Regions from separate parts of the Paracoccus zhejiangensis genome, predicted to be linked through region 1. Evidence: riboswitches for the same ligand, from Rfam matches in the RefSeq annotation. Region 1 holds a riboswitch; each other region holds the start of a gene.
The links. A riboswitch is a leader RNA that binds a small molecule or an ion and turns the genes downstream of it on or off. The one in region 1 is predicted to bind thiamine pyrophosphate.
Positions count from the first base shown of each region.

Region 2: it holds a riboswitch for thiamine pyrophosphate, as region 1 does, so the genes downstream of both, thiD (bifunctional hydroxymethylpyrimidine kinase/phosphomethylpyrimidine kinase) here and thiC (phosphomethylpyrimidine synthase ThiC) in region 1, are expected to answer to the same signal.
Region 3: it holds a riboswitch for thiamine pyrophosphate, as region 1 does, so the genes downstream of both, CX676_RS12925 (thiamine ABC transporter substrate-binding protein) here and thiC (phosphomethylpyrimidine synthase ThiC) in region 1, are expected to answer to the same signal.

Region 1 is NZ_CP025430.1:3,848,074-3,856,039, reverse strand. It holds gene CX676_RS18740 ([protein-PII] uridylyltransferase) at 1-1,877, shown strand, start outside; gene murJ (murein biosynthesis integral membrane protein MurJ) at 1,874-3,409, shown strand; TPP riboswitch at 3,442-3,562, shown strand; gene thiC (phosphomethylpyrimidine synthase ThiC) at 3,676-5,469, shown strand; gene CX676_RS18725 (glutathione S-transferase family protein) at 5,571-6,218, opposite strand; gene CX676_RS18720 (rhomboid family intramembrane serine protease) at 6,359-7,060, opposite strand; gene trpS (tryptophan--tRNA ligase) at 7,137-7,966, shown strand, end outside.
Region 2 is NZ_CP025431.1:159,733-167,698, forward strand. It holds gene CX676_RS20040 (ABC transporter substrate-binding protein) at 1-264, opposite strand, end outside; gene CX676_RS20045 (HesA/MoeB/ThiF family protein) at 261-1,253, opposite strand; gene CX676_RS20050 (thiamine phosphate synthase) at 1,250-1,846, opposite strand; gene CX676_RS20055 (thiazole synthase) at 1,843-2,607, opposite strand; gene thiS (sulfur carrier protein ThiS) at 2,611-2,805, opposite strand; gene CX676_RS20065 (FAD-dependent oxidoreductase) at 2,802-3,785, opposite strand; gene thiD (bifunctional hydroxymethylpyrimidine kinase/phosphomethylpyrimidine kinase) at 3,782-4,585, opposite strand; TPP riboswitch at 4,651-4,755, opposite strand; gene CX676_RS20075 (glycosyltransferase family protein) at 4,766-5,983, opposite strand; gene CX676_RS20080 (glycosyltransferase family 2 protein) at 5,980-6,882, opposite strand; gene CX676_RS20085 (glycosyltransferase family 2 protein) at 6,879-7,925, opposite strand; gene CX676_RS20090 (lipopolysaccharide biosynthesis protein) at 7,922-7,966, opposite strand, start outside.
Region 3 is NZ_CP025430.1:2,675,194-2,683,159, forward strand. It holds gene CX676_RS12910 (NAD-dependent epimerase/dehydratase family protein) at 1-481, opposite strand, end outside; gene CX676_RS12915 (thiamine ABC transporter ATP-binding protein) at 548-1,243, opposite strand; gene CX676_RS12920 (thiamine/thiamine pyrophosphate ABC transporter permease ThiP) at 1,236-2,795, opposite strand; gene CX676_RS12925 (thiamine ABC transporter substrate-binding protein) at 2,771-3,751, opposite strand; TPP riboswitch at 3,781-3,878, opposite strand; gene mutS (DNA mismatch repair protein MutS) at 3,945-6,581, shown strand; gene aroC (chorismate synthase) at 6,578-7,678, shown strand; gene CX676_RS12940 (fumarylacetoacetate hydrolase family protein) at 7,695-7,966, opposite strand, start outside.

The sequences.
Region 1 (7,966 bases):
TGATCGCCGGGCGTCCGGTCGATCAGCTGACCTTCGACATGCAGGTCGAGGTCGCCCGCCGCATGGGCTATCGCGACGGCCAAGGCCGCCGCGATGTCGAGCATTTCATGCAGGACTATTTCCGCCACGCCACCAATGTGGGCGAGGTCACGCGGGTCTTCCTGACCGCGCTCGAGGCCCATCACGTCCGCAAGGCGCCCTTCCTCGGCCGCCTCTTCCGCCGCCGCCGCAAGCTGCGCCCGGGCTTTACCGAGGAGCTGGGCCGCCTCGCCATCGCCGATGACAAGGACTTCCTCAGCCAGCCGCTGAACATCCTGCGTCTGTTCGAAGAGGCTTTGCGCACCGGCCTACTGATCCATCCCGACGCCATGCGGCTGGTCACCTCGAACCTCGACCTGATCGACGATGCCATGCGCAGCGATCCCGAGGCCTCGCGGATCTTTGTCGATCTGCTGTTGAAGCACGGCAACCCGGAACGCGCGCTGCGCCGGATGAACGAACTGGGCGTCCTGTCGGCCTTCATCCCCGAATTCGAGCCGATCGTGGCGATGATGCAGTTCAACGTCTATCACCACTACACCGTGGACGAGCATTCCATCCAATGCGTCGCGGCCCTGGCCGAGATCGAGCGGGGCGAGCATCCCGATGATCTGCCGCTCAGCCACGAGATCATGCAGGAGGGGATCAACCGCCGGGTGCTCTATCTGGCGACGCTGCTCCATGACATCGGCAAGGGCCGGCCCGAGGATCACTCGATCCTTGGCGCGCGGCTGGCGCGGCGGGTGGTGGCCCGGCTCGGCTTTTCCGCCGAAGAGGTCGAGACGGTCGAATGGCTGGTGCGCAATCACCTGCTGATGTCGGACGTGGCGCAGAAGCGCGACATTGCCGACCCGCGCACGCTGAGGGATTTCGCCAAGGCGGTGAAGACCCGAAAGCGGCTGGACCTGCTTCTGGTGCTGACGGTCTGCGACATTCGCGGCGTCGGCCCGAATACCTGGAACAATTGGAAGGCGATGCTGCTGCGCAAGCTGCATCAGGAAACCGCCGCCGCGCTGGATGGCGGGCTGGAAGAGATCAACCGCGACAAGCGCCAGAACGAGGCCAAGCGCAGCTTGCGCCACCTTCTGGTCGCCAAGGGCTGGGACGCCAAGGCCATCCGCTCCGAGATCGCGCGGCACTACGACAGCTATTGGCCGGGCCTGCCGACCGAGACACAGGCGGTCTTTGCCGGGCTGCTGGACGGCATCGGCAGCGAAGAGATCCGCATCGACCTGAAGCCCGATACCGACCGCGACGCCACCCGCGCCACCTTCGTTCTGGCCGACCATCCTGGCATCTTCTCGCGGCTCTGCGGGGCGCTGTCGCTGATGGGGGCGAACGTGGTAGACGCGCGCACCTATACCACCAAGGACGGTTTTGCGACCGCAGTCTTCTGGGTGCAGGATGCCGACGGCCATCCCTATGCCGAGGATCGCCTGCCGCGTCTGCGCAAGATGATCGACCGCACGCTGAAGGGCGAAGTGGTGGCCCGCGACGCCTTTGCCGACCGCGACAAGATCAGGAAGCGCGAGCGCGAGTTCCGCTTCCCGACCCATATCACCTTCGACAACGAGGGCAGCGATATCTATACGATCATCGAGGTCGATACCCGCGACCGGCCGGGGCTGCTCTATGACCTGACGCGGACCTTGGCGGCAAACCATATCCAGATCGCCAGCGCCGTCATCGCCACCTTCGGGGCGCAGGTGGTGGACAGCTTCTATGTCAAGGACATGTTCGGGATGAAACTCTTCAGCGACGCCAAGCGCGACGCGCTGGAAAAGAAACTGCGCGCGGCGATCCAGCAAGGCGCGGACAGGGCAGGCACGACAGCATGAGCAGACCCGGACTGGTGCGCGGCTTCCTTTCGGTGGGAAGCTGGACGATGGTATCGCGGGTGTCGGGTTTCATCCGCGACATCCTGATGGCGGCCTGGCTCGGGACCGGGCCGGTGGCCGAAGCCTTCCTGATCGCGCTGTCGCTGCCCAACATGTTCCGCCGCTTCTTCGCGGAAGGCGCCTTCAACACCGCCTTCGTACCGATGTTCGCCAAGAAGCTCGAGGACCGGACCGAGGCGCAGCGTTTTGCCTCGGAAGCGTTTTCCGGCCTGTTCATGGTGGTGCTGGCGATCTCGGCCGTGGCGATGATCTTCATGCCGGGACTGGTCTGGCTGATGGCCTCGGGCTTTGCGGGCGACGAGCGGTTTGCGCTGGCGGTCGAGTATGGCCGCATCACCTTCCCCTATATCCTGCTGATCTCGATGGCCTCGATGGTCTCGGGGGTCTTGAACGCCAATGGCCGCTTCACCGCCGCCGCCGCCGCCCCGGTGCTGTTGAACCTTCTCTTCATCGCGGCGATGGGTCTGGCGCGCTATCGCGGTTGGGACATGGGCCTGACGCTGGCCTGGGCCACGCCCTTGACCGGCATTGCCCAGCTGGGGCTGGTCTGGTGGGATGCCCATCGCACTGGCTGGACCTTCCTGCCCCGCCGCCCGCGCCTCTCGCCCGACATGCGCCGGCTGCTGGCCGTGGCCCTGCCCGCCGCTTTCGCCGGCGGCGTGGTGCAGCTGAACCTGTTGATCGGCCGTCAGGTCGGCTCGCAATTCGAGGGCGCGATCGCCTGGCTCTCCTATTCCGACCGGCTCTACCAGCTGCCGCTCGGCGTCGTCGGCGCGGCCGTGGCCGTGGTGCTGCTGCCCGAGCTTGCCCGCAGGTTGCGCGCGGGTGACGAGGCCGGCGGCCAGTCGGCCTATAGCCGCGCGACCGAGTTTGGCCTGTTCCTCACCCTGCCCGCCGCCTTCGCCATCGCCGTCATCGCCGTGCCGATGGTCGCCACGCTGTTCGAGCGCGGCCAGTTCACCGCCGCGGATACGGTGCAGACCGCCCGCGCGCTGGTGGTCTATGCCCTCGGCCTGCCAGCCTTCGTGCTGCAGAAGATCCTGCAACCGCTCTATTTCGCGCGTGAGGACACCAAGACCCCGTTCCGCTATGCGCTCTATTCCATGGTGGTGAATGCCGCGGTGGCCTTCGGGCTAATGGGGCCGATGGGCTTTCTGGCCGCCGCGCTTGGCACCACGATCGCCGCATGGGTGATGGTCGGGCAGTTGTGGTGGGGCACGAGGTCCATGGGTCAGGCCGCCCGCGCCGATGACCGCCTGCGCCGCACCGCCCCCCGGATCGTGCTGGCCTCGGCGCTGATGGCGCTGGCGCTCTGGTTCATCGAGGGCTGGCTCGACGCCGCAGGCGTAGCCCGCATCCCCGGTCTGGCCGTGCTGGTCCTTGGCGGGGCGGCGATCTATTTCACCCTCGCCTTCCTGACCGGCGCCTACAAGCTCTCGGAACTGAAGGCGGCGGTGCGGCGGCGGCGATAGGCCTTTCCAACAAACCTACTCTCCTATAAGCAGAACCCACGCAGGGGAGTCCCGCCTAAGGGGACTGAGAGGCTGACGGGGCAATGCCCGGTGATGCGACCCTTTGAACCTGACCCAGTTGATACTGGCGTAGGAAGCTAGGCGAGCAGAGACCGGGGCGGCAAACCCGCCCACCTGCCTTGCCGACAGGGGGCCGCAAGGCCCCTGTTTCCCAGGCCGAACTCGATTGGTGTCCTTTTGAGTAAACGGCTTGAGGAGCACCGCGCATGAACATCCCTACCCCGAAGATCACCACCGACGAACTGCCCGCCTCGCGCAAGATCCACGTCCCCGGCCTGCTGCACCCGGACCTGCGCGTGCCGATGCGCGAGATCTCGGTTCATCCCACCGCCGGAGAGCCGCCTTTGCCGGTCTATGACAGCTCGGGTCCCTATACCGATCCGGCGATCACCGCCGACATCACCCGCGGCCTCGCCCCCCTGCGCCACAGCTGGATCGCGGCGCGCGGCGATGTCGAGGCCTATCATGGCCGCGCGGTCCAGCCCGAGGATAACGGCCATGTCACCGGCGACCGGCTGACCCCGGAATTCCCGGTCCGGCCGCGCGCGCTGCGCGCCATGGACGGCAAGGCCGTCACCCAGCTGGCCTATGCCCGCGCCGGCATCATCACCCCCGAGATGGAATTCGTCGCCATCCGTGAAAACCAGCTGCGCGACCCCGCCCCCTGCCCCCGCGACGGTCAGGACTGGGGCGCCAGCATCCCCGATTACGTCACCCCCGAATTTGTCCGCGCCGAGATCGCGGCGGGACGCGCCATCATCCCGGCCAATATCAACCACCCGGAATCCGAGCCGATGATCATCGGGCGCAACTTCCTCGTGAAGATCAACGCCAATATGGGCACCTCGGCCGTCACCTCCTCGATGGAGGAAGAGGTCGACAAGATGGTCTGGGCAATCCGCTGGGGCGCCGATACGGTCATGGACCTCTCGACCGGGCGCAATATCCACAACACCCGCGAGTGGATCATCCCAAACAGCCCGGTTCCGATCGGCACGGTGCCAATCTATCAGGCGCTGGAAAAGGTGAACGGCATCGCCGAGGACCTGACATGGGAGGTGTTCCGCGACACGCTGATCGAGCAGGCGGAACAGGGGGTCGACTATTTCACCATCCATGCCGGCTTACGGCTGCATATGGTGCCGATGACCGTCAACCGCGTGACCGGCATCGTCTCGCGCGGCGGCTCGATCATGGCGAAATGGTGCCTGCACCACCACCGTGAAAGCTTCCTCTACGAGCATTTCGACGAGATCTGCGACATCTGCCGCGCCTATGACGTGTCCTTCTCGCTTGGCGACGGCTTGCGCCCCGGCTCGATCGCCGATGCCAATGACGAGGCCCAGTTTGCCGAGCTGGAAACCCTGGGCGAGCTGACCAAGATCGCATGGGCCAAAGACTGTCAGGTGATGATCGAGGGGCCGGGCCATGTCGCCCTGCACAAGATCAAGGAGAACATGGAGAAGCAGCTGGACTGCTGCCACGAGGCGCCATTCTACACGCTCGGGCCGCTGACCACCGATATCGCGCCGGGTTATGACCACATCACCAGCGGCATCGGCGCGGCCATGATCGGCTGGTTCGGCTGCGCCATGCTCTGCTATGTCACCCCCAAGGAGCATCTGGGCCTGCCCGACCGCGACGATGTGAAAACCGGCGTCATCACCTACAAGATCGCCGCCCATGCCGCCGACCTCGCCAAGGGCCTGCCCGGCGCCCAGCGCCGCGACGACGCCCTGTCCCGCGCCCGGTTCGAATTCCGGTGGGAGGACCAGTTCAACCTGTCGCTCGACCCCGACACCGCCCGCAGCTTCCACGACCAGACCCTGCCGAAAGAGGCCCACAAGGTCGCACATTTCTGCTCGATGTGCGGGCCCAAGTTCTGCTCGATGCGGATATCGCATGACATTCGGGCGGAGGCGCAGAAGCAGGGGATGGAGGCGATGGCCGCGAAGTTTCGGGAGGGTGGGGAGGTTTATGTGAGGGTGGGGGAGGAGTGAGGGGAGGTGTCGGGCCCGTGCCGGCGGCGGAGGGCAGGTCCGGGTTCGGCCTGCCCGATGCAGCGCTGTCGTCCAATAGTCCTTGTCACCGGATCACGCTGTCAGGCTGACGGTAGACCGGGATCGGTTTCTTTGGTGCTTCTTCGCTCGGACGCATTCGCCCACCAGTCATGAAGTGCAGAATACTCGGCCAGTGCAGCTCGTCCCTCGGCAGCTTGGACGAAATACGCCATCATCGGCGCAAGGTGACAATCAGCCAGCGTGAGTGTCCGGCCGTTCAAGACATGCCCCTCTGATGCCAGCGTGTCTAATGCGCCCAGAACCGGCAGCGACGCTTCCAGACCTTTCCCGATCTCGGCTTCATCCGTCTCATCGCCAATGGCCGGACGAAAGACGCGATGTGCGAACACTTGCCGAACCATGGGATAATAGCCGTAACTATCCACAATCGAAATCACCTGCACCACACGCGCGACCGATGCGCTGTCGAGCGGCATCAGCCTGGGACCTTCGAAAGCGGCGTCGATATAGCGGGTGATTGCGGCGGTTTCGTAGACGTCGAAGGCGCCATGACTCAAGACCGGAACGCGCCCGAAAGGATGCCGCCTCAGGTAGTCTTCAGAAATTCCGGACGCAAAGGGATCGATCTCCTCTGTCCGAAAGGAGATACCTTTCTCGTGCATCGCGATGCGCACGATGCGGGTATAGGCGCTGAACTGGTAGCCGCGCAGGACGACAGGTTTTCTCATGCCTGAAAGACTAGCCGTCAGATGCCCGTGCAGAAAGTGAATCACGCAGCAAGTGTAGGGTGGGGTTTCACCCCACCATTGCGGCGGATCGTGGTGGGTTGAAAACCCACCCTACAACGGACCCGGATCAGCTTGTTCCCTCACCGCTGCCGCAATTGCCGCAACGCCCGCGACATGCCGCCATCGACCAGCAGGAAGCTGAGCCCGAAACCACAGGCAAAGCCCGCCAGTTCCGCGATCCAGCCATATCCGGCATTGCCGAAGAGAAGCCCGAAGACCAGCTGGAACAGAAGCAGCATCCCGATCAGCGTAAAGGCCCGCATTCGGTTGGCATGAACCGCCGCCAGCCGGGTCCACAAGAGGAAGGTAAAGGCCCCGACCAGCCCATAGACCGCCGGATAACCACCGATCAGCGGCCCGACGCGGCCTTCGTAGGCCATGGCAAAACCGGTATAAACCAGTGCCCCGCCAATGGCCGAGCCGAAGAACAGCGCCAGCACCGCGACGGGGCGGAAATTGGCGGCGACCATGTTCCCCAAGGCCAGCGTGAAGACCACCACGAACAGCGCATGGGTGAAGCTGTAATGGACGAAGGGATAGGTCACGATCCGGTAGAGATGGCCGAAATCCACCGCGCCGATGGCCAGCATCCGCTCGATGAACTCTGGCACGAAAGCCGACCACTCGATGGCGTTCATGCGCAGGGCAATCCCCTGCTGCCCGCCGATCAGCCCGTATTGGCCCAAGCCGAAGACCAGCTCGCCCGCGATCATCGGCAGGGCCAGCACCCAGACCACCCAGGGCAACTGGTTGATCGGCGATTCATTCAGCCCGTGGCGCATGGAACTCTCCCGTGGTTGCGAAGCCGGCGGGCAAGGGCTAAGCGAAAGCGAAGCGAATTCCAAGCAGGCTTGAGCCATGACCACGACCCATACGCCCCGCATCTTCTCCGGCATCCAGCCCTCGGGTGGTTTGACGCTGGGGAATTACCTCGGCGCGCTGAAGCGTTTCGTCTCGCTGCAGGAAACCGGGATCGAGACGATCTATTGCGTCGTCGACCTGCACGCGATCACCGTCTGGCAGGAACCTGAAACCCTGCGCCACCAGACCCGCGAGGCGGCGGCGGCCTTCATGGCGGCGGGCGTCGATCCCGCGCGCTCGATCCTCTTCAACCAGAGCCAGGTCTCGGCCCATGCGGAAATGGCGTGGCTGTTCAACACTGTGGCGCGGGTCGGCTGGATGTACCGGATGACCCAGTTCAAGGACAAGGCCGGCAAGAACAGCGAGAATGCCAGTCTTGGCCTTCTGGCCTATCCGGCGCTGATGGCCGCCGACATCCTGACCTATCACGCCACCGCGGTTCCAGTGGGCGATGACCAGAAGCAGCATCTGGAACTGACCCGCGACATCGCGGCCAAGTTCAACCACGACTACGGCAGCGACTTCTTTCCGATCACCGAACCGCTGATCGAGGGGGTGGCCACGCGCGTCATGTCGCTGCGCGATGGTTCGAAGAAGATGTCGAAATCCGACCCCTCGGATGCGAGCCGCATCAACCTGACCGACGATGCCGATGCCATCGCCCAGAAGATCCGCAAGGCCCGCACCGATGCCGAGCCGCTGCCGGGCAACATGGACGGGCTGAAGGACCGGCCCGAGGCGCGCAATCTGGTCAACATCTATGCCGCGCTGTCGGACGAGACGCCGGACCAGGTGCTGGCCCGGTTCGAGGGTCAGGGTTTTGGCGC
Region 2 (7,966 bases), on a different replicon from region 1:
CAGATGCAGCTGCGGCTGATAGCTGACCGCCAGATCGGCCTTGCCCGCCGCCACCAGCTTCGGAGGCTCACTGGGATCGGCGGGGGCGACGATCTCGACCGCCAGCCCCTCATCGGTGAAGAAGCCCTTTTCCTGCGCGAGGATGATCGGGGCATGGTCGGGATTGATGAACCAGTCGAGCAGCAGGGTCATCTTGTCCTCGGCCAAGGCCGGCGTGGCGAGCGTGAGGCCGGCCAGCGCGGCGAGAAGGCGGGTGGTGGTCATCTTGGGTCTCCAGTGGAAGGGGATTGAGGGTTGGCCAGCAGCGCGATCTCGCCCGGCCAGACGGCGCGCAAGCGGTCGGCGGCGCGCCAGGCGCGCAGGCCCGAGCGGCAGGTGAAAACGGCGCGCTGGTCGGGGGCAGGGATCGGACCGGCGGGGCCGAAATCCTCGACCGACTGACGGCGGGCATGGCGGGCGACGGGGGCGGGGGCTTCGGTGGCGTCGCGCAGCTCGATCAGGAAATCGTCGGGGCGCAGGGCCGAGGCGGCGATGAAGGGGTGCGGTGCGGCTTCCGGTTCGGGGGCAGAGTCGAAGCGGAAGGAGGAAGTACGGAAGTCTTTCATCTCGAAGCGCAGCATCTGACCCAGCGGCGAGGGCTGCAGCCCCAGCACCACGGCCAGCGCCATCTGCGCCTGAACCGCCCCCAGCATGCCCACCACCGGCCCCAGCACCCCGGCGCTGGCGCAGGTCGCAAGGCTGTCGGGCAGGTCGGGAAAGACCGCGCGCAGCGAGGGCGCGCCGCCGCAGAAGCCGCCGACATAGCCCGACATGCCAAGCGCCGAAGCCGAGATCAGCGGTTTTCGCAGCGCAAGGCAGAGGTCCGACAGGACATAGCTGGCCGCAAAACTGTCAGCGCAATCGAGGACCAGATCGGCACCGGCGACCAGTGCCGGGGCGTTTTCCGGCGTCAGCCAAGCGACCAGCGGGGTGACTGCCACCCCGGGATTCAGCGCGCGGGCGAAACCGGCGGCGGCCTCGGCCTTGGGCTGGCCGAGGCTAGGGCCATAGATCGGCTGGCGGTGCAGGTTCGTCTCTTCGACACGGTCGGGATCGATCAGCGTGATCCGTCCGATGCCGGCACCCACAAGGTATTGCAGCGCGGGAACCCCAAGACCCCCCGCGCCGACGACCAGCAGATGCGCCGCAGCGATCCGCGCCTGACCCTCGGCGCCGATTTCGGGCAGGATCATCTGGCGGGCATAGCGGTTCATGCCGTGGCCTTCAGCCAGTCGCGCACCCGTGCCTCGGGGTCGGGGTTCAGGGTGATGTCGGTCACGGCCGAGACAACATCGGCCCCGGCGGCAAAGGCCAAGGGCGCGCGGTCGATGCTGAGCCCGCCAATGGCGATCAGGGGAATGCCACCGGTCCGCGCCTTCCACTCGGTCAGTTTTTCAACGCCCTGCTGGTGCCATTTCATCTTCTTCAGGATCGTGGGCCAGACCGGGCCGAGGGCGATGTAATCGGGCGTCAGCGCCAGCGCGCGGGCCAGTTCCGCCTCGTCATGGGTCGAGACGCCGAGCCTGATGCCGGCGGCGCGGATGGCCGAGAGGTCGGCACTGTCCAGATCCTCCTGCCCGAGATGGATCCAGTCGCAGCCCTCGTCGATGGCGATCTGCCAGTGGTCATTGACGACCAGCAGCGCCCCCGCCGCGCGGCACAAGGCCTGCGCCCGGCGGATCTCGTCGCGGGTCTCGGCGTCAGGTCGATCCTTGACCCGAAGCTGCACCAGTTTCACGCCAAGCGGCAGCATCCGCCCGATCCAGTCGGCGGTTTCAAAAATCGGATAGAAGCGGGGCAGGGTCATGCGAGGAAGGCCTTTCCGAGAACGGGGGTGGATGGCGCGGCCATGTCGCGCGGCTCCATCGGGTCCGCCTCGAAGGCCGCGCGCCCGGCCTCGACCGCCAGTGCCATCGCCCGCGCCATGCCGACCGGATCGCCGGCCTTGGCGACGGCGGTGTTCAACAGCACGGCGTCAAAGCCCATCTCCATGGCCTGCGCGGCATGGGACGGCAGGCCGACCCCGGCATCGACCACCAGCGGCACATCGGGGAAATGCGCCCGCAGGCTGCGCAGGCCATAGGGATTGTTCAGCCCCAGACCCGAGCCGATCGGCGCGCCCCAAGGCATCAGCACCTGACTGCCGACCTCGAGCAAACGTCCGCAGACCGTCAGATCCTCGGTGCAATAGGGAAAGACCTCGAATCCGTCCTCGGTCAGGATGCGCGCGGCCTCGACCAGTCCGAAAACATCGGGTTGCAGCGTGTCGGCATGGCCGATGACCTCGAGCTTGATCCAGCTTGTGGCAAAGAGTTCCCGCGCCATATGGGCGGTGGTGACGGCCTCCTTGACCGTATGGCAGCCGGCGGTGTTGGGCAGGATGCGCGTGCCGAGCCCGGCGATCATGTCCCAGAAGGCCTGACCCCCGCCCGCCTCGCGGCGCAGGCTGACCGTGGCGATGCCCGCCTGCGAGACGCGGAAGGCTTCGGCCAGGATCGCGGGCGAGGGATATTGCGCCGTGCCCAGCATCAGCGCGCTGTCGACCGTGGTGCCATAGAAGACCGGCATGGCTCAGCCCCCCTGCATCGGCGCGACGACCTCGATCCGGTCGCCCTCGGCGATCGGGGTGGTGGTGCGCAGGGCTGCAGGGACGAAATCGCCGTTAAGGGCGGTGGCGACCTTGGCACCAAAGCCGCAATCGGCCAGCAGATCGGCCAGCGTCGCGGCCTCGGTCGCCCGCGGCTCGCCATTGAGGGTGATCATCATGCAAAAACCTCGTCCATGAACTCGGGAATGATGCCGCGCTCCAGATGATCCGCCGCCATCGCAGCGACGGTCGGGGCCAGCAGGAAGCCGTGGCGGTAGAGCCCGTTGGCGTAGAGGGTCGAACCGACACGCCGCAGCCGGGGCAGGTTGTCGGGAAAGGCCGGGCGGGCATCGGCGCCGGTTTCCAAGAGTTCCGCCTCGCCAAAGGCGGGCAGCAGCGCATAGGCGGCGGAGAGGAGTTCCAGCACCGAGCGCGCCGTCACCACCCCACGCCGGTCGCTTTCGATCATCGTTGCGCCCAGCATGAAGACGCCATCGCCGCGCGGCACGATGTAGAGCGGGATGCGCGGATGCAGCAGCCGGACGGGGCGGTTCAGCGTCACGCCGGGGCAGCGCAAGACCATCATCTCGCCCCGTACACCGCGCAGGTCGGGCAGGGCATCGCGGGCGGCAAGGCCGCGGGCGTCGATCAGCTGGTCGGGTTTGGTGGCGGGCGGCGCGCGGTGGACCGCCACTCCTTTCGCCTCGAGCCGGCGGCGCAATTCCGTCAGCGCATCACGCGGCGACAGATGCGCCTCGGCCTCGTAGAACAGACCCGAGGTGAAGCGCCCGGCAAGGTCCGGTTCCAGCGCGGCAATGGCCTCGCCGTCCAGCAGCCGGTGGCCGCGACTGCGCCGGGCGAAGCGGGCAAGCTCGCCCCGGTCGCGGTTCAGCGCGAGGACCAGCGTGCCCTGCCGGCTGACGCCGCCGGCATGACGCTGCCACCAGCCAATCGCCCCAAGGCCATGCCGCTCCACCGGCTCCTCGGCGGATTCGCCCTCGCAATAAGGGGCGAGCATACCGCCCGCCCAAAAGGAACAGCCATGCGGGCCGGGGGTGGGTTCGGGATCGACCAGCTCGACCTGATGGCCGCGCGCGGTCAGTTCGGTGGCCAGCGTCAGGCCCATCACCCCGGCACCAAGGATGCGGATGCCGCTCATGCCCCGGCCCCCCAGAGCGCATGGAAATGATGCACCGGCCCGTGGCCCGACCCGATCCGCAGCCGGTCGGCAGCGGCAATGGCGCCCTGCAGGTAGGCATGGGCGCGGGTCACCGCCTTGGGCACGGAGAGTCCCTGCGCCAGTCCGGCAGCGATGGCGGCAGAGAGGGTGCAGCCGGTGCCGTGGGTGTTGCGGGTGGCGATGCGGGGGGCGGTCAGGCGATGGGTCTCGGGTCCGAGCAGCAGGTCGGTGCAGACCTCGCCCGCGTCATGGCCGCCCTTCATCAGCACCCAGTCCGGCCCCAGCGCCAGAAGTGCCCGGCCCTGCGCCTCGCGCGCCGTCAGGTCGGCGGCGGGTTCCGCTCCCAGCAGCTCGCCCGCTTCCGGCAGGTTCGGGGTCAGCACGGTCGCCAGCGGCAGCAGCTCGCCCCGCAGCGCCGCGATCGCCTCGGCGGCCAGCAGCCGGTCACCGGATTTCGCCACCATCACCGGGTCGAGCACCACCGGCAGACCGCGCCCCGCAAGCCCCTCGGCCACGGTGCGGATCACCACAGGATCACCCAGCATCCCGATCTTCACCGCCTTCACCGGCAGATCGTCGAAGACGGCTTCCATCTGCGCCCGGATCAGCGCGGGCGACAGGGTTTCCACGGCGGTGACGGCGCGGGTGTTCTGCGCGGTGATGGCGGTCAGCACGCTGGCGCCGTAGGTGCCAAGCGCAGAAAATGTTTTCAGATCGGCCTGAATTCCCGCGCCACCGCCGCTGTCCGAGCCTGCGATGGTCAAAGCTATATCCGTCACGTCGCCCCCTTCGACCGACGGATGGATTTGGGGGAAGACAAGCGCAGGGGGATGATCCGCCCGGCATCGTCAAGCTACCCGTTCCCTCCGCCGGTATTAACCGGATCAGGTTCGATGGGTCGGCATTCGCCTCTCAGCCCCGGTCAAGCGGGGCACCCCAACGAGTAAGTGCGGCGGAAGCTAGTGGGAAAGCCGGGGATGGGCAAGGGGGGTTGTCGGCGGGACCGGACGGGCCGGGGCGAGGAAGGGCAGCACGTCCTCGGCGGCCTGTACGAAATGTGCCTCGGGGCGGGCCAGAAGCGCGGCGCGCTCCTCGGCCAGGTCTTCGGGCGTCAGGCGTGACAGGAGGGCGGCCAGCGCCTCGGGGGTGGGGGTCTCGATAACATGGCCAAGCCCGTCCGCGCGGATGCGCCGCCCGGTCTCGGTCTCTGCAAGCGCCACCGAGGGGCAGCCGCACCAGCTGGCCTCATAGATGCGGTTCGGCAGCAACCAGTCGGAATTCGTGCCCCGCTGCCACATGTCCTGGGACCAGACCAGATCGCAGCCGGCATAGGCCCCTGCCAGTCCCTGCGGATAGGCATAGGGGCCGGTCCACTCGACGTTCGGACGGGCGGCGACCGCCTGATGAAAGCCGCTCAGCGCGTGGTCGTGCAGCGCGCCCGAGATGCGGACCCGCAAGCGGTCGCCCATCAGGTCGGCGGTCTGCATCAAGAGATCGATCGAGGCCTGACAGCGGATCGAGCCGACGAGGCCGATGGTCAGGGGGGCGCCCTCGGCACGGGGTTCAGGCAGGGGTCGGGCCGGACGGCTGACCGGGTCGAGGCCCAGCCACAGCTTGTTCTCGACCACGGCGACCGGACCGTCATAGCCCTGTATGGGCTTGAAATACTCGCGAATGAAACCGGGGGAACTGACCACCAGCAGCGCCGCCTGCGCCAGCACATGACGCTCGGCCCGGCGCATGATCTGCCCGGCGCGGCCCGGGCGGGTCATCAGGTCGTGGATGTCGAGGCATTCATAGACCAGCGGGGCCGGGCGTTTGCCCGCGCGGATCGACGCCAGCCGCCGCGCCGCCAGCGCGATCAGCGCCATGTCGAGATTGCGGGCGATGATCACCTGCGCATCCGCAAGCTGCCGCCATCCCGCCAGCGCCAGCCGCACCGAACGCGCCGCCGCCCGCGCCCGTCCGCGGATGTCGCCATGCCGGACCAGCCCCAGATCGATGTTCAGCCAGTCCGGCGTGAACTCCGGGCTGCCCTCGCGCCGCTGGCAGAACGAGGTCACGTCGCAGCCAAGCGCGATCAGCGAACGGATGCGGCGGATCTGGGCCGGCTCGGCCAGATCGATGCCGAAGACGGCGACCGGCAGCCCGGCAAGGTCCGAAGGCGCAGGGCTCATACCGGGTCCTTGCCGTAAAGCTGCGGCGGCGTCACGTCGCGCAGGCCCGCGATCACGCCGCGATGCAATTGCCCGCGCAGGTACCAGAAGATGCGTCCGGTCTCGTCGCCCGCCAGCTTTTCGCGCAACCGGCAATAGGTGGCCTTGGCCGAGGCGGTGACGAATAGTCGCGTGCGCTCGGTCGGGGTCTCGGCCGTGACGATATGGGTCTGGCCCATGCGGTGGCGCCGCAGCCCCAGCCAGTCCAGCGTCTGCCGCGCCGGCGGCACCGGCTCGGTCAGGATCGCGCGAGGGGCGGGCAGCATCCGCGCGCCCATGCCGGTCAGGCGCAGGAAGAACTCGGTATCCTCGCCGCCCGACTGGCCGCGCGACAGGTCATAGCGCTCATCCTGCCAGGGCGTGCCCTGCCAGCGCAGCGCCACGTTGCCGCTGTTGCCGGTGCGGATCGGCTGTGGCGTCCGCTCGGGATGGGTGGAGTGGAAATCGAGGCGGCTCAGCCAGTCGGGGGCATCCTCGGGGTATTGCGCCAGCACCTTGCCGAAGGCGCCATCGGCCTGCCGGGCCACGGCCATGATCTCGACCAGCCAGTCGGGATGCACGGCCTCGTCATCATCGAGACCGGCGATCCAGTCCGCGCCCCGGTCGCTGGCGGCATCAAGGCAGGCATTGCGCGCGATCGAGATATTGCGGGCAGGGGCGTGGATGTACTGGCAGGGATAGGGCAGGGCACCGGCGGCCTCGGCCACCACCTGCCTTGCGCTGTCGGTATCGTCATTATCGGCGATGACCAGCCGCACGTCGCTGTCGGGCGGCAGGCGCAGGGGCGCCAGCGTGGCAATGGCCTCGGCCACGGCGGGGCGGCGGAAGGTGCACATCAGGATGTCGATCTTGGTGGTCATCGGGTGGCTCCCTTCAGAATACCGGTCAGAAACCCCGCCCCCCAGGGCAGGTGCATGGCAGCGAGTGCCGGCCCGGCCCAGAGGCCCGCCGGGTCGCGATGGCGCCTGGTCATCCAGAGCGAGGCGGTCAGCAGGACGCCGGCGTAAAGCGCGGGCCAGATCGCGCCAAGTGCAGTCAGCCAGCCGAGGCCGGTTATCAGACCCGCGAGGAACAGCGCCGCGCCGACGAGCAGCAGGACAAGGTTCACCGCCGGGGCCAGTTGCCGCAGGCGGGGCTTCAGCCGGTGCTTCAGCACCGTGCGCGCCCGGCCCCGGCCATAGTTCCAGTATTGCCGCGCCAGCGCCCGGAACCCGGGCCGCATCTGGTAATCCAGCCGCAGGTCGCCCGCCATCCAGATCCGCCCGCCCGCCGCGCGCAGCCGGTGGTCCAGTTCGGCATCCTCGTTATGGCTGAAGCCGGGATCATAGCCACCGATGCTGCGGAACCATCCCAGATCCATCGCCGCATGATGGCCGTGATCGACCTCGCCCGAGCGATGCCCGCCGCGATGGGCCGAGCCGCCTGACCCCAGCGGCGTATCGACGATCCAGGCGGCGGCGCGGGCGAAGGCGGTCTGGCCGCGGGAATCCATTGGCACCACCACCGAGGCCATGCCCAGATCCGCCAGCCGGTCGGCGGCGGCCATGGCATAGCCCGGCGGATAGATCGCATGGGCATCGGCGCGGACAAGGATGCGGTGGTGCGGCAGCGCCGTCTCGGCCACGGCGCGGTTGATGCCCGCCGATTGCAGGCGCTCGGGGTTGGCGATCAGGCACAGGTTCGGGAACTCGGCCTGCAGGCTTGCAACGATGGCCTGCGTGCCGTCGCGACTGCCACCATCGGCGACGACCAGATGCGCATGGGCCAGACGCGGATCGCCCGCCATCAGCGAGCGCAGGCAGGGCTCGATCGCGCGTGCCTCGTTCAGTGCGGGGACGACGATCAGCACCTCGCGCCCGGTCAGCGCGGTCTCGCGGGCGAGATCGGGGCGGTAATGGGTCATGATGCGGTCTCGCTCGCGCTGCGGCGCAAGTGGCGCAGGCT
Region 3 (7,966 bases), 1.2 Mb from region 1:
TGCGGACGATCGCCGTTTCCTGCCCGAACTTGTCATAATACATCCGCGCCATCGCCTCGCCAAAGACCTTCGAAACGCCGTAAAGCCCGTCAGGCCGCACCGGGTCGCTGGCGTGCAGGCGCTGATCCTGCTTGTAGAAGCCGATGGTGTGGTTGGTGCTGGCGAAAAGGATGCGCGGCATCCCGTTGACCCGCGCCGCCTCGTAGAGGTTATAGACCCCGCGCAGGTTCGCCGGCGAGATCTGGTCAAAGCTGCGCTCGACCGAAACGCCGCCCAGATGCACGATGCCGTCGCAATCGGCGACGATGTCGAACACCGCCTCTTCATTGGCCAGATCGCAGGTAAAGACTTCCTCGTTCTTCGCCGGCCGTCCCAGATCCGAGATGTCCGACAGCCGCAGCACCTCGGCCATCGGCGCCAGCCGTTCTCGCAACATCTGCCCCAGCGCGCCCGCTGCCCCCGTGATGAGCAACCGTTTCATCCGCTTCCTTTCCGCTTTTCGCCGCATGATGGGGCGAAACTCCTGCCGGGCGCAATGCTCGTCCATCTATCCTCCCAGATAGGCTTTGAGGTCCGGCGGCGGATCATCCAGCAGCGGGCCGGTCGGCACGGGCGGTTCGGCGCGGCCGTCATGGATCACGATGGTCTCTGGGGCAAAGCGGCGCGCGTCGTCGGGATCATGCGTGACCATCAGCACCGTGGCGTCGGTCTGCCCGGCAATCTCGGCCAGCAGGTCCAGCATCTCGTCCTTCAGCGCCGGGCCAAGCGCGCCGAAGGGTTCGTCCAGAAGCAGGAGCGGGCGCGCCCGCAGCAGCACCCGCGCCAGCGCCACCCGGCTTTGCTGGCCGCCCGAGAGCTGCGCCGGTCGGCGGTCTGCCATGTCCTGCAGCCCGACCCGCGCCAAAGCGCCTGCGACCCGTTCCCGCTCGGCCGGTGACAGCCGCAGGTCGGGGCGCAACCCAAGGCCGACATTCTGCCCGACGCTCAGATGCGGAAACAGGTTCTGGTCCTGAAACAGCACCGAGACCGGCCTTTGCCCCGGCGACAGTGGCGCCAGATCGCGCCCCTGCCACAGCACCTGTCCCTGATCGGGGACCAGGAAGCCCGAGATCAGCCCCAGCAGCGTCGATTTCCCCGATCCCGACGGCCCGATCACCGCCACCCTCGCCCCGGTCCCGACGGTCAGATCGGCAGAGAGGCGGAAATCACCAAGCGCCAGCCGCACCCCGCGAAACTCAAGCATTCAGCCGCCCTCCCCGGTCAAAGGCCCAGAAGAGGGCAAAGCTGATCGCCATCAGCAGCACCGCACATCCGGCGGCATCGGCCATGCGATAGGCCGTCATCAACTGGTAAAGCTTCAGCGGCAGTGTCGGCTGGTCGCTGGCGAACAGCGTGATGACCCCCAGATCACCCATGGCCAGCGCCGCCGCCAGCCCGCCGGCAAAGCCCAAGGGCCGGGCCAGACGCGGCAGGGTCAGATGGCGCAGCCGCGCCCAGCCCCGCAGGTCCAGCGACGCCGCCAGCCGTCCGTAGTCCTGTTCCAGCACCCGCGCCGCCGGGATCAGCGCGCGCAGGGCAAAGGGCAGCGCCATCACCGCGTTGATCGCCACCGTCACCGGCAGCGCCAGTTGCCCCGGCGTGATCCAGACCCGCAGGATCAGATAAAGGCCAGTACCCAGCACCAGCGGCGAGGCAATGATCGGCAGCATCCCGGCGGCCTCGATCAGCCGGGCGGGCCATCCCGCACTTCCCCGTGCGATGGCCAGCGACAAGACGAGCCCCAGCGCCAGCGTCAGCAGCGCCGAGACCAGCGCCATGATGACCGAGCGCCCCGCCGCGACCCAGACCGTCGCCTCCAGCGCCGGAAGGCGCGGCAGGCCGGCAAGGATCACGGTCAACATCGGCCATAGCAGGAAGCCCGCCGCCAGCGTGATCGCCAGCGCATCGCCCCCGCGCCGCCAGCCACCCGGCCCGCGCAACGATGCCGCGCTGTCCATGCCGGCGCCAAAACCCGCAGGGATGGTGAACCGGCTGGCCAGCGCCATGGCGCCAAGGCACAGCCCAACCTGCACCAGCCCCAGCGTCGCCGCGCGGCCCATGTCGAAATCGAAGCGGAAGGCCTGATAAATCGCCAGCTCGACCGTCGTGGCCTTCGGCCCGCCCCCCAACGCCAAGGCCACGGCGAAACTGGTCAGACAGACCAGGAACACCGCCAGCCAGACCCCGGGCAGCACCGCCCTGAGCATCGGCCGTTCCAGATGCCGGGTGATGTCGCGGGGTGCAAAGCCAAGGCTCTCGGCCAGCCGGAAGCGTTCGGCGGGGATCCCTTGCCAACCCTGCAACAGCAGCCGCACCGACAAGGGCAGGTTGAAGAAGACATGGGCGAGGATGACGCCCTGCCAGCCATAGATGCTGATCTCGGGCAGGCCGAGGGCACGAAGACCCTCGTTCAGCAGCCCGTTCCGGCCAAAGACCGAGATCAGCCCCATGATCGCGACGATCACCGGCAGGATGAAGGGCGCGCCCAGAAGCGTGACCAGCACCGAACGGCCCGGAAACCGCCGCCGCGCCAGCGCCCGCGCGACCGGGATCGCGAGCATGGCCGAAAGCGTGGCCGAAACGGCGGCCTGCCACAGCGTGAACCAGACCGCGCGCCAGTCCCACGGCCCCAGCCCCGAAAGCCCGCCGGCAAAGCTTGCCACCGCCGCCAGCGTGCCAAGGATCAGCCCGGCCAGCAGCGCGGCCGTGACCACCCCGCCAAGACCGGGTCTTACTGCGAGAACGCCGCCAGCCATTCATCCAGCGCCGGCCGGCGCAGCGCCTCGGCCTCGTCCTCGCTATAGAACAGGGTCTTGTCCGGTCGCGGCAGATCGCGCATCACCTGTGGCCAGTCGGCCTCGGGCAGTTTCGACGGCAGCGACCAGTTGGCATGGGGAATGACGCTCTGGAATTTGGGCGTCAGCACCCAGTCCATGAAGCTCTGCGCCAGTTCCGGCTGATCCGTGCCCTTCACCTGCGCCGCCACTTCGGTCAGGAAATAATGCCCCTCCGGGAAAATCGCGGCGTGCTTGGTTTTGTCGCCTTCGGCCTCGATGTGATAGGCGGGCGAGGTGGTGAAGGACAGCACCATATCGGCCTCGCCTTCGGTGAAGAGGCCATAGCTTTCCGACCAGCCCTTGGTCACGGTCAGCACCTTCGGCGCCAGCTTGGCCCAGGCCTGCGGCGCGCCCTCGCCATAGACCGACTTGACCCACAAGAGCAGCGCCAGACCCGAGATCGAACCGCGCGGGTCCTGGATGACGATCTTCAGATCCTCGGGCGCGTCCAGCAATTCGGCGAAGCTTTTCGGCGGATTTGGCGTGCGGGTCTCGTCATAGATGAAGGCGGTCTCGCTCCAGTTATAGGGCAGGAAGATGTCATCCTCCCAAGCCACGGGCAGAGACATATCCGAAGTGTCCTGCCCATGCTGCGCGAAAAGGCCAGAGGCGCGGGCGCGGGCCAGCACATCGGTGTTGAGGCCGAAGACAACATCGGCCTCGGTCCCCTCGCCTTCCATCAGGAGGCGGGGGAGGATGTCGCCGGTGACGAATGTCAGGTCGCAGCCGCAGATCGCCTCGAACCCCTCCTCGATCTTCGGACCCGGCCCCCATTCGCTGGTGACGTAATCCTCGGCATAGACGGTCAGCACCGGCTTTTCCTGCGCCAGCGCGGGGCTGGCGGCCAGCAGGGCCAGAAGGGCAAGGCGTTTCATCGCGACCTCCTTTGTCAGGGTTCCGAAAAGAAGGATCGCGAAACCTTCCCTCCGCCGGTGTGAGCCGGATCAGGTTCAACGGGTCCGCTATCGCGTCTCAGCCCTGTGGGCACCCCGAGGTGGCTGCAAATGTAGAGGTTCCACCGGCCAGCGCAAGCGGCTAGAAACGCCAGGAACGACAGGCAAGGCGCAGATGACTGACCAGCCCACTCCGATGATGGTGCAATATCTGGCGATCCGGGAGGCCAATCCCGGCGCGCTGCTGTTCTATCGCATGGGCGATTTCTACGAGATGTTCTTTGACGATGCGGTGGCCGCGGCCGCCGCACTCGACATCGCGCTGACCAAGCGCGGCACCCATCAGGGCGAGCCGATCCCGATGTGCGGCGTGCCGGTCCATGCCGCCGAGTCCTATCTGCTGACGCTGATCCGCAAGGGCTTCCGCGTGGCCATTGCCGAGCAGATGGAGGACCCGGCCGAGGCCAAGAAGCGCGGTTCGAAATCTGTGGTCGCCCGCGATGTCGTGCGGCTGGTCACCCCCGGCACACTGACCGAGGAATCGCTGCTGGAGGCGCGCCGCCACAACTTCCTCGCCGCCTTCGCCACGGTGCGCGAGGAGTCGGCGCTGGCTTGGGTCGATATTTCCACTGGCGCCTTTCAGGTGATGGAATGTTCGCTGCCCCGCCTTGCCCCGGAACTGGCGCGGCTCGCCCCGCGCGAGCTTCTGGCCGTCGAGGGTGCGGACCTTGACGATCTGGCGGCGGATGCCGGTGCGGCGCTGACCGACCTGCCGCCCGGTGCCTTCGACAGCGGCGCGGGGGCGCGGCGGCTGTCGGCGCTTTACGGGGTCGAGACGCTGGACGGGTTCGGTGCCTTCACCCGGGCCGAGCTGTCGGCCATGGGCGCGATCGTCGACTATCTGGACATGACGCAAAAGGGCAAGCTGCCGCTGCTGCGCCCGCCTGTCCGCGAACGCGCCGGCGGGGCGATGCAGATCGACGCCGCCACGCGTCGCAACCTCGAACTGACGCAGGCCCTGTCGGGTGGGCGCGAGGGGTCGCTGCTGTCGGCCATCGACCGCACGGTGACGGCGGCGGGGGCGCGTCTGCTGGAACGGCGGATCAGCGCGCCGAGCCGTGATCTGGCGCTGATCCATGCAAGGCAGGATGCGGTGACGGCGCTGGTCGAGGATGCCCGCCTTGCCGCCGACCTGCGCGATGCCCTTTCGCGCGTGCCCGACATGGACCGCGCGTTGTCGCGGCTGGCGCTGGACCGGGGCGGCCCGCGTGATCTCTCCGCCATCCGCGCCGGGCTGACCCAAGGCGCCGGGATCGCCGCCCGCCTGCCCGAGGACGCGCCGCAGGTGCTGCTGGATGCCGCCCGCGACCTGACAGGCCATGACGAACTGATCGACCTGCTGGATGACGCATTGGTGGCCGAACCGCCGCTGCTGGCCCGCGATGGCGGCTTTGTCGCCCCCGGCCATGAGGCCGATCTGGACGAAACCCGGCGGCTCAGGGACGAGGGCCGGGGCGTCATCGCCGGGATGCAGGCCGATTACATCGCGCTGGCGGGCGTTCAAAGCCTGAAGATCAAGCACAACAACGTGCTGGGTTACTTCATCGAGACGACCACAACCCATGCCGAGAAGATGCTGGCCCCGCCGCTGAACGAGACCTTCATCCACCGCCAGACCACCGCCAACCAGATCCGCTTTACCACCGTCCCGCTGTCGGAACTGGAAACCCGCATCCTGAACGCCCGCGACCGGGCGCTCGAGATCGAGCGCGGCATTTTTGAACGCCTGCGCGGCGCGGTTCTGGATCAGGCCGCCGCCATCGGTCAGGCGGCGCGGGCCTTGGCCGAGATCGATCTGGCTGCCGCCTTTGCCGATATCGCCACCGGCGAAAGCTGGTCGCGCCCGCGCGTCGATGACAGCCGCGCCTTCCTGGTCGAGGGCGGGCGGCATCCGGTCGTCGAACGCGCGCTGAAGCGCAAGGCCGAGGGGTTCGTCGCCAATGACTGCGACCTGACCACCGGCGAGACCCCGGCGATCTGGCTGCTGACCGGGCCGAACATGGCCGGCAAATCGACCTTCCTGCGCCAGAACGCGCTGATCGCGGTGCTGGCACAGGCCGGCGCCTATGTCCCGGCCCGCCGCGCCCATATCGGCATGGTCAGCCAGCTGTTCAGCCGGGTCGGCGCGGCAGATGATCTGGCGCGCGGACGCTCGACCTTCATGGTCGAGATGGTCGAGACCGCCGCCATCCTCAATCAGGCCGACGATCATGCGCTGGTCATCCTCGACGAGATCGGGCGCGGCACTGCAACCTGGGACGGGCTATCGATTGCCTGGGCGGTGATGGAGCATCTGCACGGCGCCAACCGCTGCCGGGCGCTGTTCGCCACCCATTACCACGAGATGACGGCGCTGTCGGCGCGGCTCGACGGGGTGGAAAACGCCACCGTCGCCGTGCGCGAATGGGAGGGCGAGGTGATCTTCCTGCATGAAGTCCGAAAGGGCGCCGCCGATCGCAGCTATGGCGTGCAGGTGGCGCGGCTGGCGGGCCTGCCGGCTTCGGTCGTCGAGCGCGCGCGCGAGGTGCTGACCGCGCTGGAATCGGGCGAACGCGAGGGGGCAGCCCGTCCGGCCGCGCTGATCGACGACCTGCCCCTCTTCCGAGCGGCCCCTGCGGCCCCTGCCCCGGCAAGGGCCAAGGAAAGCCCGGTTGATGCGCGCATCAAGGCCATCCATCCCGACAGCCTGACCCCGCGCGAGGCGCTGGACCTGATCTACGAGTTGAAATCCCTGACCGGAGAGACCGCATGAGCTACAACACCTTTGGCCGCGAATTCCGGTTCACCACCTGGGGCGAAAGCCACGGCCCGGCGCTTGGCGCGACCGTCGATGGCACGCCGCCGGGCGTGCCCCTGGACGAGGCCTTCATCCAGCAGTTTCTGGACCGCCGCCGTCCGGGGACCAGCAAGCACACCACGCAGCGGCGCGAGGCCGACCAGGTGCGCATCCTCTCGGGCGTGTTCGAGGGCAGGACCACCGGCACGCCGATCCAGCTGATGATCGAGAATACCGACCAGCGCAGCAAGGATTACGGCGATATCGCGCAGGCCTATCGCCCGGGCCATGCCGATATCACCTACCAGCTGAAATACGGCCATCGCGACTATCGCGGCGGCGGGCGTTCCTCGGCGCGCGAGACAGCGGCGCGGGTCGCCGCCGGGGGCGTGGCCCATGCGGTGCTGCGACAGATGCTGCCCGACCTCAGGATCACTGGCTATATGGTGCAGATGGGCGCGATGCACCTGGAGCGCGGGCGTTTCGATCGCTCGGCCATCGACGAGAACCCGTTCTTCCTGCCCGATGCCACGGCGGCGGATGCCTGGGCAGATTATCTCGATGGCATCCGCAAGGACCAGAACAGCGTCGGCGCGGCGGTCGAGGTGCTGATCGAGGGCTGCCCGCCGGGTCTCGGCGCGCCGGTCTATGCCAAGCTGGACACGGATCTGGCCGCGGCGATGATGTCGATCAACGCGGTGAAGGGGGTCGAGATCGGCGAGGGCATGGCCGCCGCCGCCCTGACCGGCACCGCCAATGCCGACGAGATCCGCATGGGCAATGACGGCCCGATCTTCCTGTCGAACCATGCCGGCGGGATTCTGGGCGGGATCTCCTCGGGTCAGGACATCGTGGTCCGCTTCTCGGTGAAGCCCACCAGTTCCATCACCACGCCGCGCCGCTCGATCAACGCCAAGGGCGAGGAGATCGACCTGATCACCAAGGGCCGCCACGATCCCTGCGTCGGGATCCGCGCCGTGCCGGTGGCCGAGGCAATGGCGGCTTGCGTGATCCTCGACCACCTGCTGATGGACCGGGCGCAGACCGGCGGGGTGCGCGGCCAGATCGGCTGAAGAGAGGGCGGAACGCTCAGACGATCAGCGCACTCAGCGGCGGCAATCCGTCCACCTCCGCCTCGATCCGGTCCCCGCGCTGCAGGGCACTGACGCCGGCGGGCGTGCCGGTCATTACCAGGTCGCCCGGCATCAGCCGGTAGAGGGTCGACAGGAAGGCCACGATCTCGGCTTCGGAAAAGATCATCTGGTCGAGCCGGCCGTCCTGCCGCACCGCCCCGTTGACGGTGAGCCGGATGCCGGGGCCGGCAGGGGCCGAGGACAGCGGCGCGACCACCGCAGAGAAAT